Regions from separate parts of the Desulfitobacterium dehalogenans ATCC 51507 genome, predicted to be linked through region 1. Evidence: riboswitches for the same ligand, from Rfam matches in the RefSeq annotation. Region 1 holds a riboswitch; each other region holds the start of a gene.
The links. Region 1 has a riboswitch for cyclic di-GMP ahead of DESDE_RS04640 (HD-GYP domain-containing protein). Riboswitches for the same ligand answer to the same signal wherever they lie in the genome.
Positions count from the first base shown of each region.

Region 2: linked by a shared signal. The riboswitch ahead of DESDE_RS13780 (Na+/H+ antiporter NhaA) and the one ahead of DESDE_RS04640 (HD-GYP domain-containing protein) in region 1 are both predicted to bind cyclic di-GMP.
Region 3: linked by a shared signal. The riboswitch ahead of DESDE_RS22730 (LPXTG cell wall anchor domain-containing protein) and the one ahead of DESDE_RS04640 (HD-GYP domain-containing protein) in region 1 are both predicted to bind cyclic di-GMP.

Region 1 covers NC_018017.1:974,913-978,194, reverse strand. The annotation lists gene DESDE_RS04645 (MBL fold metallo-hydrolase) at 1-831, opposite strand, end outside; cyclic di-GMP riboswitch class I at 1,040-1,125, shown strand; gene DESDE_RS04640 (HD-GYP domain-containing protein) at 1,256-2,317, shown strand; gene nrfD (NrfD/PsrC family molybdoenzyme membrane anchor subunit) at 2,417-3,282, opposite strand, start outside.
Region 2 covers NC_018017.1:2,856,586-2,859,867, reverse strand. The annotation lists gene DESDE_RS13790 (BaiN/RdsA family NAD(P)/FAD-dependent oxidoreductase) at 1-927, shown strand, start outside; gene DESDE_RS13785 (hypothetical protein) at 1,004-1,573, shown strand; cyclic di-GMP riboswitch class I at 1,657-1,751, shown strand; gene DESDE_RS13780 (Na+/H+ antiporter NhaA) at 1,899-3,068, shown strand.
Region 3 covers NC_018017.1:1,681,984-1,685,265, forward strand. The annotation lists gene DESDE_RS08190 (hypothetical protein) at 1-175, shown strand, start outside; gene DESDE_RS08195 (hypothetical protein) at 309-524, shown strand; gene DESDE_RS08200 (transglutaminase-like domain-containing protein) at 538-1,338, shown strand; cyclic di-GMP riboswitch class II at 1,598-1,681, shown strand; gene DESDE_RS22730 (LPXTG cell wall anchor domain-containing protein) at 1,700-3,282, shown strand, end outside.

The DNA of each region.
Region 1 (3,282 bases):
CTTATAGTTCAAATCCCAGCGCATTCTTGCAGCTGTCTCCATAACGGTTTTTTTACCATCACACAGAATCCCGGTGATTTCCTCGAGTCGTTCCTGGTGATGAGCTATCAATTCGTCAATTCGTTGCCGGTGGTTTCGAATAAGGCTGCGATGAGCTGGAAACACCCAATCAATATCAAACTGGCGAATCTTGTTCAGGCTTTCAATAAAGTTTCCCAGACTATCGATTTTGTAGTGCCAAAAGGTAATATTGGGAGTTATCTCATTAAGAATATGATCCCCGCCGAAAAACAGCTTATGCTTTCTTTCGTACAGACCTATGTGCCCTGGGCTATGACCAGGAATATCGATAACTTCGAATTGATAGGGCCCCACCTCCAAACAGTCCCCTTCTTGCAGTGGAGTGTATTCAAAAGGCTCCTTAGGAGCTATATCGAAGGCTTCTATCTCCTTTATCCCGATTCCTTGTTTCAAATTAAGGCCCTCACTCAGATGGTTCAGCACAAGTTCAGGAGAAGTTCTGAAGTTATTCAGCAGGGTGCCATCTTTCTTCCCGATATAGACCTTACACCCTTGTTTCCATAGATAGTCGGCCAGTCCGGAATGGTCGATATGCATATGGGTCAGCACTAAATCTGTCCGTTTAAGATCAATGCCTGATGCAGCAATCCCTTCCATAAGAGCCTTTTTACACTCTTCCTTATTAAACCCCGTATCAAAAATCAGGGGACGGTCTTCGGAAAGGATAATATAGCTATTTAATGCCTTCAGTGGATTTTTCGGCAATGGAACTTCATTTAAATAAATTTGGGGATAAACTTCACGAATCATTTCTTTTCACCTCAACGCTTTAAAGATAAACTATTCTGACTATTCTAACATAGATATTCCGTGATTCATAGAGGATGTACCCTATTATTTAAAATTCCCCATTTGGGCGAGAAGATGTTGTGAAGCTAAAACTTAACATTTATAATAGGATGAGTGATAAAAAAACTTATACTTTAGATACATAAAATATGTATAGCCTGCACTTTAGTGTCGACAATAGCAAACTTGGCGAAAGCCAAGGACGCAAAGCTATGGGTCTTCCAGGACATGCCTGATGATTGCCAAGCCACCGAAGCCTTAAGCTTTAAACTACTTTGTCGCCAGTTCACATGGCGATTTTTAATTTTATATCCCTTTTTTATAAATTGATCCCCTCTTTATAAATTTGATCTATGAAGATAAGTTTGAAAGGAAGAACAATTCAATGCGTCAGTTAAGTATAAACAGGCTTCAAGAAGGAGATATCCTGGGGCGAACCATCTATACCAATGACGGTCGTGTACTCCTGGGAAGAGGAATGTCTCTGACCAAGTCTTATATAGAACGTTTGAAAACCCTTGGTATCAGCATTCTCTATATTGACGACGAGGAAAGTAAGGATATCGTGGTGGAGGATGTTATCTCCGAAGAACATCGGCGTGAGGCCATGGCGTCCCTGGATAATGCCGTACAAGCTGTGAAAGTAGGAAAAGACTTTGATGGCTTTAATGTAAAAAAGAACATTGACAACATCATTCAGGATGTCCTTTTCCAAAAGGATATCTTCATCGGATTAGCGGATATGAGGACCTATGACAATCAAATTTTTGCACATTCCGTCAATGTATGTGTTCTCTCCACTGTACTGGGTAAGGCCTTAGGCCTGGAGCGGGAAAGTCTGGAAGGATTAGCCATCGGTGCCTTATTTCATGATATCGGCACCGTGAAATTGCCCAAGAAGCTGTTAAATAAGCGAGAGCCCTTTACTCCTGAGGAAGCGGAGCTTTACCAAACTCACACCAATCACGGCTTCGATATACTCAGAACAAAACGGGAACTGAATTTATTGAGCGCCCATATTGCCTTCCAGCACCATGAGCGTCTCAATGGCAACGGCTATCCCCGTAAACTGGAGGGAGATGCCGTTCATCAGTGGGCACAGATTGTAGGCATTGCTAACTTCTATGATAATTTAGTGAATGACGGCCCAGGACATACCCGCATCCCGCCCCATGAAGCCTGTGAAATTCTTATGGGTAGCGCAGAGAAATTTTTCTCTAAGGATCTGGTGATCACGTTTCTTAAACATATTGCCGCATATCCCACGGGCTGTACCGTTAAACTGAGTACCGGAGAAACAGGTATCATCGTCGATCAAAATAAGAGTCTGCCCATGCGCCCCATCGTCAGGGTTTTAGTCGCCGACGACGAGCTTTCCAATGTCCAAGCGAAAGAATACAATCTCGTGGAGAAGCGCACTCTTTTTATCGAGTCCATTCTGGAGTAAGCTATTTAGACAGAGTTAAACAATTTACATTCTAGGAGCGCAAAATGAGAGCGCAGCGAATTTACCCGTTCGTTGCGCTCTTTTATGCACTAGGGATGCTTATTTCTTCGGAGAGCTGGGCAAGAAGGAATACAATCGAAAGGCTAAAGAAACGACAAACAGAACCACGCCAAAAGGAAAGAGTCCTAAAGCCATTTCGATCCCCGTGGGAAAATAGGGCCAGGAACTGGTAAAGGACGATATTCCTTCTTGATATTCACCGATGGCTACAGGATATGCCCAGGCCTCGATACCGGTACCATGAATAGTGAAGCTTAACGGTATGGCATTAAACGACGGGAACATCAGCATCATACGGTGGGCAAAAACCCCTATAAAAAGCAGCACACAACCAAGAATTAGGGTTTGCCGTGTACTTTTGCCCTTTTGGGTAAAGAAAAACAGCATGGTAAAGGCCGGCAAAAGAAGCTCTATGCCGTAGATCATCCCATATTGGCCAAAGAGAAGGGCGAAAAGTTCATGACCTTCGGTCCCTCCCCACCAGCCATGAATCAGCAGATCTACAGCCACGAAGAAAAAATGAACCAGGAGTGCACCGGCTACTATGAGGGCTAACGTCTTAAAGGCATCCTGATATTCAGTAAACCCTTCTTTCCCTACATAAATGAGGGAAATTAAAAGCACTAGGGCCGTTCCCGAAGCCACCGCTACCGCAATAAAGTCCGGGGGTAGTATCGCCGTGTTCCACCAGCCCCGGGAGGCTTGGGTGGCAAAGATCAAAGCAGTGACCGTGTGAATCAGTACGGCAAAGGGCAAGCCAATGATCGCCACACGCTTCGACCACTTTTGGGAGAAACGTTCTATCTCCTCTTGGGAATAGTTCTTGGTCCAACCCTTAAAAAAACCATGTCCCTCCCTTTTCCAATCGGGAAGAAGCTGGACATACACACTTAAGAAGGTTACGA
Region 2 (3,282 bases), 1.9 Mb from region 1:
CAAATCGTTGAGGCCTTGCTCAAGTATAATATGGATGCGGGAGTGGAGTTGGCTACCGGACAAACGGTGGAAGAGATACTTCTTCGTGAAGAGAAGGTCTGGGGTGTGCGTTTAGGCAATGGAAAAATCCTTGAAGGAAAGTCGGTGATCATCTGTACGGGGGGCGGTTCTTATCCAGCTACAGGCTCCACAGGAGATGGCTACAAGATGGCTCATAAGCTAGGCCATAAGGTTATCCCCCCGCGGCCATCTCTTGTTCCGTTGAGAACTCACGAAGACTGGGTGACTCAGGTTCAAGGGCTTTCCCTAAGGAATGTGGAAGCCGCTTTGTGGTATAGCGGGAAAAAGCAGCAAACAGAATTTGGAGAGATGCTTTTTACTCACTTCGGTGTCTCCGGCCCGATTATTCTTACTTTGAGCCGCTGGGCGGGAGAAGTATTGGCCCGCGGAGAAAAGGTTCACCTGACTATCAACCTCAAACCTGCCTTGACGGCAGAACAATTGGATCAGAGGGTACAAAGAGATTTTAAGAAATACTTAAATAAGCAATTCAAGAACTCACTGGATGAGATCCTCCCTAAAAGCTTGATTCCCATAATCATCCAATTGTCTAAAATCCCCCCTGAGAGAGTGGTCAATAGTATCAATAGGGAAGAAAGAAAATACCTGGTGCATTTGTTGCAAGAGCTCCCTTTATCCATCAAAGAGACCTTACCTCTAGCTGCAGCCATCGTGACGGCTGGAGGAGTGGATGTCAAAGAAATCGATCCGAAGACCATGGCTTCCAAAAAGGTCAAGGGTCTGTATTGGGCCGGAGAAGTAGTGGATGTGGATGGAGTGACAGGAGGCTATAATCTGCAAGCAGCTTTTGCCATGGGATACCGGGCTGGCCGAGGAGCGGGAGAATACGCTTTAATAAATGACTAGAATCTGCACGCTCTAAAAATAATAATCATGTCTTAGTTCTACACAGGACGCATAAACTGGTGATGAGGTGAAGTTTATGCGTCCTTTGCAATTTTTTAGTAAGAATAAGAAGCGAAATGGATTTATTCCTCGTTCCGGGAGAACCACAGCCCGTGCCAATAAACGTCGGCATAATTATTCGTCAGGTCTGCTTAAATTCGAGAAGGCTATTATTCGGGCGGTCGTTCTCTCAGCTGTCTTCTTGGTTTTAGCTCAGATGGCTTTAGGGTTAGCTAAAGATCCTGTGGATTATTATATTTCCGTGGCACAGAACGTAGAAGCGCCTTCCTTGGACAGTACGCCGGTATCAAGTACGGTCACACCGAATTTAATTCAGGAAGCGACTTCTCAAACATCCCTGATAACCCTCAAAGCTGTTCCCGCCGCACCGGTCCGCGTGATCCAAAATGGAAAAGTTCTCGGAACCTTAGCACGAGGGGAATTGGAGATCCCTGTTCAAGGAGGAATACTTCAGTTGGATGGAACCAATGTATCCGCCATTGTGCGCATACAGGTGATCAGGAAAGATTCCGCCCTGACAGAGCCTCGGCTTAATCAGACGGTTATTATCGAGCATAATGTCCAAACTTTAAGAGTCAGCCGCTAGGACATGGGATAAAAGATGTTGCTCGGTTATTGCCTGAGGCAGTTTATCTATGCTATACTAAATTATTAAAAATTAAATATTTCTAATGGTTGGGGCAAACTTTGTTAAAGCAAAGGACGCTAAAGCTATGGGTCTAAGGTCGTTGCGCAAGATCGACTAAGATCGCCAAGCTACAAGTGCTTAGAACTTCTTAGGGGAGAGTAGTTCCTTTTTGGACTACTCTCTTTTTGTATGCTTTTTTAGGAAAGGAGTGCTTACAGGACCGCGACATTATGAATCTGTCTATCCTATTTACACATTATTATTGACTTGAGGGGGAGATCCAGTGAGTACGAAGAAAAAGACTATTAATTTTTTGCAGGAGTTTTCAATACCATTAATTCTAGGTGTTCTTATTGCACTTGTTTGGGCTAATTTAGCGCCGGAGAATTACCATCATTTTGTGCACAATGAAATTATGGGAGACCTATCCCTTCATTTCTTTGTTAACGATATTTTTATGGTGTTCTTTTTTGCTATAGCGGCTGTTGAAATCACCCAGAGCCTATTGCCTGGAGGGAGCTTAAATCCCATTAAACGGGCCGTCAACCCCTTAATGGCCACCCTTGGCGGTGTTCTGGGCCCGGCCCTTGTATTTATTGGTTTAAATGCCCTGATAGGGAGTTCCGAATTCGCTAAAGGTTGGGGCATACCTACAGCCACCGATATCGCCTTAGCTTGGTTAGTGGCAAGGGTAGTGTTTGGGGCTCATCATGCTGCCGTCTCCTTTTTATTGCTCTTGGCTATTGTCGATGATGGCATCGGTCTCATGATTATCGCCTTCTTTTACCCTGACCCCGCCAATCCGGTGGCCCCGATCTGGTTATTGCTCACTGTGGGAGGGATGCTGGTCGCTTATCTGCTTCGACGCAAAAATGTTCGGAGCTACTGGCCTTATATCGTCTTAGGGGGAGTGCTGAGTTGGGCAGGGCTTTATCTGGCTCATATTCATCCGGCTCTGGCCCTGGTTTTCATCGTTCCCTTCCTGCCCCACCCTCCCAGGGAGGAATTCGGCTTGTTTGAGGATGATCCCAAAGATCATTCTACTTTGAAAACATTTGAGCACGAGTGGAAAATTTTCGTGGATTTTGGCCTGCTTTTGTTCGGGTTAACCAATGCGGGCGTGGAGTTCTCGGAAATCAGCACCCTCACATGGCTCATTTTCATTGCCCTCTTAGGAGGAAAAACTCTGGGAATATTCCTAATGGGCTCTTTGGCAACAGTTATCGGCTTTCCCTTTCCCAAGGGCATGGGGTATAAAGAGCTTCTTGTGGCGGGCGTGGTAGCGGCTATGGGACTCACAGTCGCCCTGTTCGTTTCAGGCGTGGCCTTTATCGATCCGGGTCTGCAAGGAGCAGCAAAAATGGGAGCCCTCTTCAGTGCAGCTTCGGCAGTCATTGCCCTGGTCGCGGGTAAAGTGCTAGGAATTAAGAAAAGCCAAGACACTCAAGCTTAATTCTGAACCCAAATCTGTATGGTCATCCGCAATGGATTTTTCCTGTAGAACTATAGATTCGTGCTTGAAAGTTGATCGGATGCATCATATAATATAATTTAATATCCAATTCAACATCTGATGTAGAGATATGTAGTTGTAGGACGGTTTAGTTTTCTATTTTTCCCCCCAATTGAATAATGGAAGGATGGTAGGACGGTGGAATCAGATAATT
Region 3 (3,282 bases), 710 kb from region 1:
AGAAGTTTCTCCGGAAGAGATGAAAGACAAGCAGCCAGCCTTTCTTCTTCACGTCCAGTTCCGTCAGAACTCGACCTGGCAGGGTACACTATCATGGCTTCCGGAACAGAAAACCAAGCGGTTCCGCAGTGAATTGGAAATGATAGGCATGATTGCGGAAACCTTAAAGAAATAATCTGCAAAAATAAATATTGTATCTTTTATGATTGAATTGTGACTGGGGCATCCCATAATTAAGACGATCGATGAAAAAATATGTTTTTTTTGACCAAGCAGTTAGGTATATAATAGATTAAGGAGGGCTTCTTATGAGTGAGTCGACAAAAAAGAACGATTGTAAGGCTACGTTTACGATACAAATACAATTTCAGCAGAATGCTACCTGGCAGGGCAGCATTGCATGGGCGGAAGGCGGTAAGTGCCAAAACTTCAGAAGCGAATTGGAAATGCTGAAATTAATGATGGAAGCAGTGGCCGGCAACAAATCTGATGACGCGGAAGATACTTTGGATACATGGAAATAAGGAGGCGGAACGCATGAAAAGAAGATTACTGCTTTGCATAGCTGCATTTGTTATATGGATTATGGCCGGGGCTTCCGAAGTATTTGCAGCCGATTATTTCAATACGAGCGACATTGGCAAAGGAGTGATCCGTATAACCTATGACGGGGGCGGTAAAACGAAGGTAATGATTCAAAAAGAGGACGAGAAGTATACCTACGATATCAACAGCTCCGGAAAGACAGAAAGTTATCCGCTGCAGTTGGGCGACGGAACGTATAAGATCAGTCTTCTTGCCAATACCTCCGGAAACTCCTACAAGCTGATTGCATCCAAGAGCGTCGATGTGAAGATAACCAATCCCAATTCCGTGTACCTGACCTCGATTCAGACTATCAACTGGAATGTGGACTCCAAGGCCGTCGCGAAAGCGGCGGAACTCACCAAGGATATCGACGATCTGGGAAAGAAGGCTACTGTATTATGGGATTACATGGTTAAGAACAACTCCTATGATTACAACAAGCTTGCTACGCTGTCCACCGATTATCTTCCGGTAATTGATCAGACCCTTGCCGAGAAAAAGGGGATATGTTACGATTTTTCTTCATTATATGCGGCAATGCTGAGAAGTCAGGGAAAGCCTGCAAAATTAGTTAAGGGATATGCTCCGAAAAATGCCGCCGGCTATCATGCGTGGAATGAGGTATACGACGAGAGCAAGGGCCAATGGATCGTAATCGACACGACCTATGATCTTCAGGTAATCGCAAAGAATCCTAAGATTACAATGGTAAAGAACGCTAAGGATTTTAACAAAGTGTATGAATATTGAAGACAATCCAACTGCCACATGTTTCATTCTCCCGAGTCAAACAGGGATGTGAAACATGTGGTTTTTTTATTTGCAGCAAATAAGAAAGACCAGATCCGGCATCTGAATACATGCTGGTAATGGTTCATAGATGAAACTCAAAAAAGAGAATAGTTGATTTTCAAAATTATGACTGCTATGTGACTGACGAAACAGATAATGATAGCAAGAGTTTTAATTATAGCATTTTTCTGACGAGGAATCATTTTAGGCTTTTAGATTCTTAAAGGGATGCTTTGAAACGTGTTTCTTATATGGGCACTTGAAACACGCGGAGCAAATAGTGCAACCCACCTTTACATTGCAAGCTAATGTAGAGAGGATGAAGGTTTTGTCGAGAAGATTATCAAATGATTTAACTAGAAAGCAGGCAAACTGGGAACGGAACCAGAGGAAAAAAAGAAAATTGTTGCTTAGACTTACAGCATCAACTGCGGCATTTACGATAGCAACATTTGGACCGATCGCACAAACTCCGATGGCCTTTGCTAATACCAATGTTCAACAGGAACAGCCTGGTGATGACTCTGGTCAATTGGAGAATGGTTTGTTGATCGTTGATGGGGTTGTATACGATATAAATACAGATACCGACGCTGACGCGGATACTAACGTAGATGCTGATGCTGACGCTGGCTCAGATACTGACGCTGATGCTGATGATTCAGTTTATCAAGATGTTAATTCTGATGATGATTTATCAAATGTCGGCATAAGGTCAGCCTCAAATAATGATGTATCTGCTTCAAGTGTGGGTAGTTATACAATAACCTCGAATACCTCTCTCTCCCAATCTGGTGGAGAGACAGTCGGCAATGGATGGGGTAATGTTAAAGTTGATTTTGAGGGCGACCACACATCGAATGGTAATGGTGCTTCTTCCGAAATGTACAGAGGCAGCGATGACGCAGAGAACTCTTGGTCATTAAAAATTATTGTTGATTCAAATAAGGATTGGAAGATTGTTGCCGAAGGAAATATTCCTGAGGGATCGTTTGACATTTATGTACAAGAAGGTAACGGAAAAAATACAGTAATAAATAAATATACAATTACCGTTTCGAATTCAGTGAATGGCGAAATACGAGAAATAACGCTTGGTTCTGGAACAGGAAAAGACTCTGTTAATGAAGTAAGATGGGCTGGTGGGTCTGGGTTTACTCCGAATGACGATGGCGACTCCGATAGTGATTCGGACTCCGACAGCGATTCGGATTCTGACAGCGACGCTGATGCCGATGCTGACGCCGATGCCGATGCCGACGCTGATGCCGATGCCGACGCTGATGCCGATGCCGACGCTGATGCCGATGCCGACGCTGATGCCGATGCCGACGCTGATGCCGATGCCGACGCTGATGCCGATGCCGACGCTGATGCCGATGCCGACGCTGATGCCGATGCCGACGCTGATGCCGATGCCGACGCTGATGCCGATGCCGACGCTGATGCCGATGCCGACGCTGATGCCGATGCCGACGCTGATGCCGATGCCGACGCTGATGCCGATGCCGATGCCGATGCCGACGCTGATGCCGATGCCGATGCCGATGCCGACGCTGATGCCGATGCCGACGCTGATGCCGATGCCGACGCTGATGCCGATGCCGACGCTGATGCCGATGCCGACGCTGATGCCGATGCCGACGCTGATGCCGATGCCGACGCCGATGCCGACGCCGACGCCGACGCTGATGCCGACGCTGATGCCGATGCCGACGCTGATGCCGACGCCGATGCCGACGCTGACGCTGATGCCGATGCCGACGCTGACGCCGACATAGAGATTTTGGATGAAGAAATACCGGCGGGTCCAGTAGAGGTTTTGGGTGAAGAAGTAACGGTGGGTCCAATAGAGATTTTGGATGAAGAAATACCGGCGGGTCCAGTAGAGGTTTTGGATGA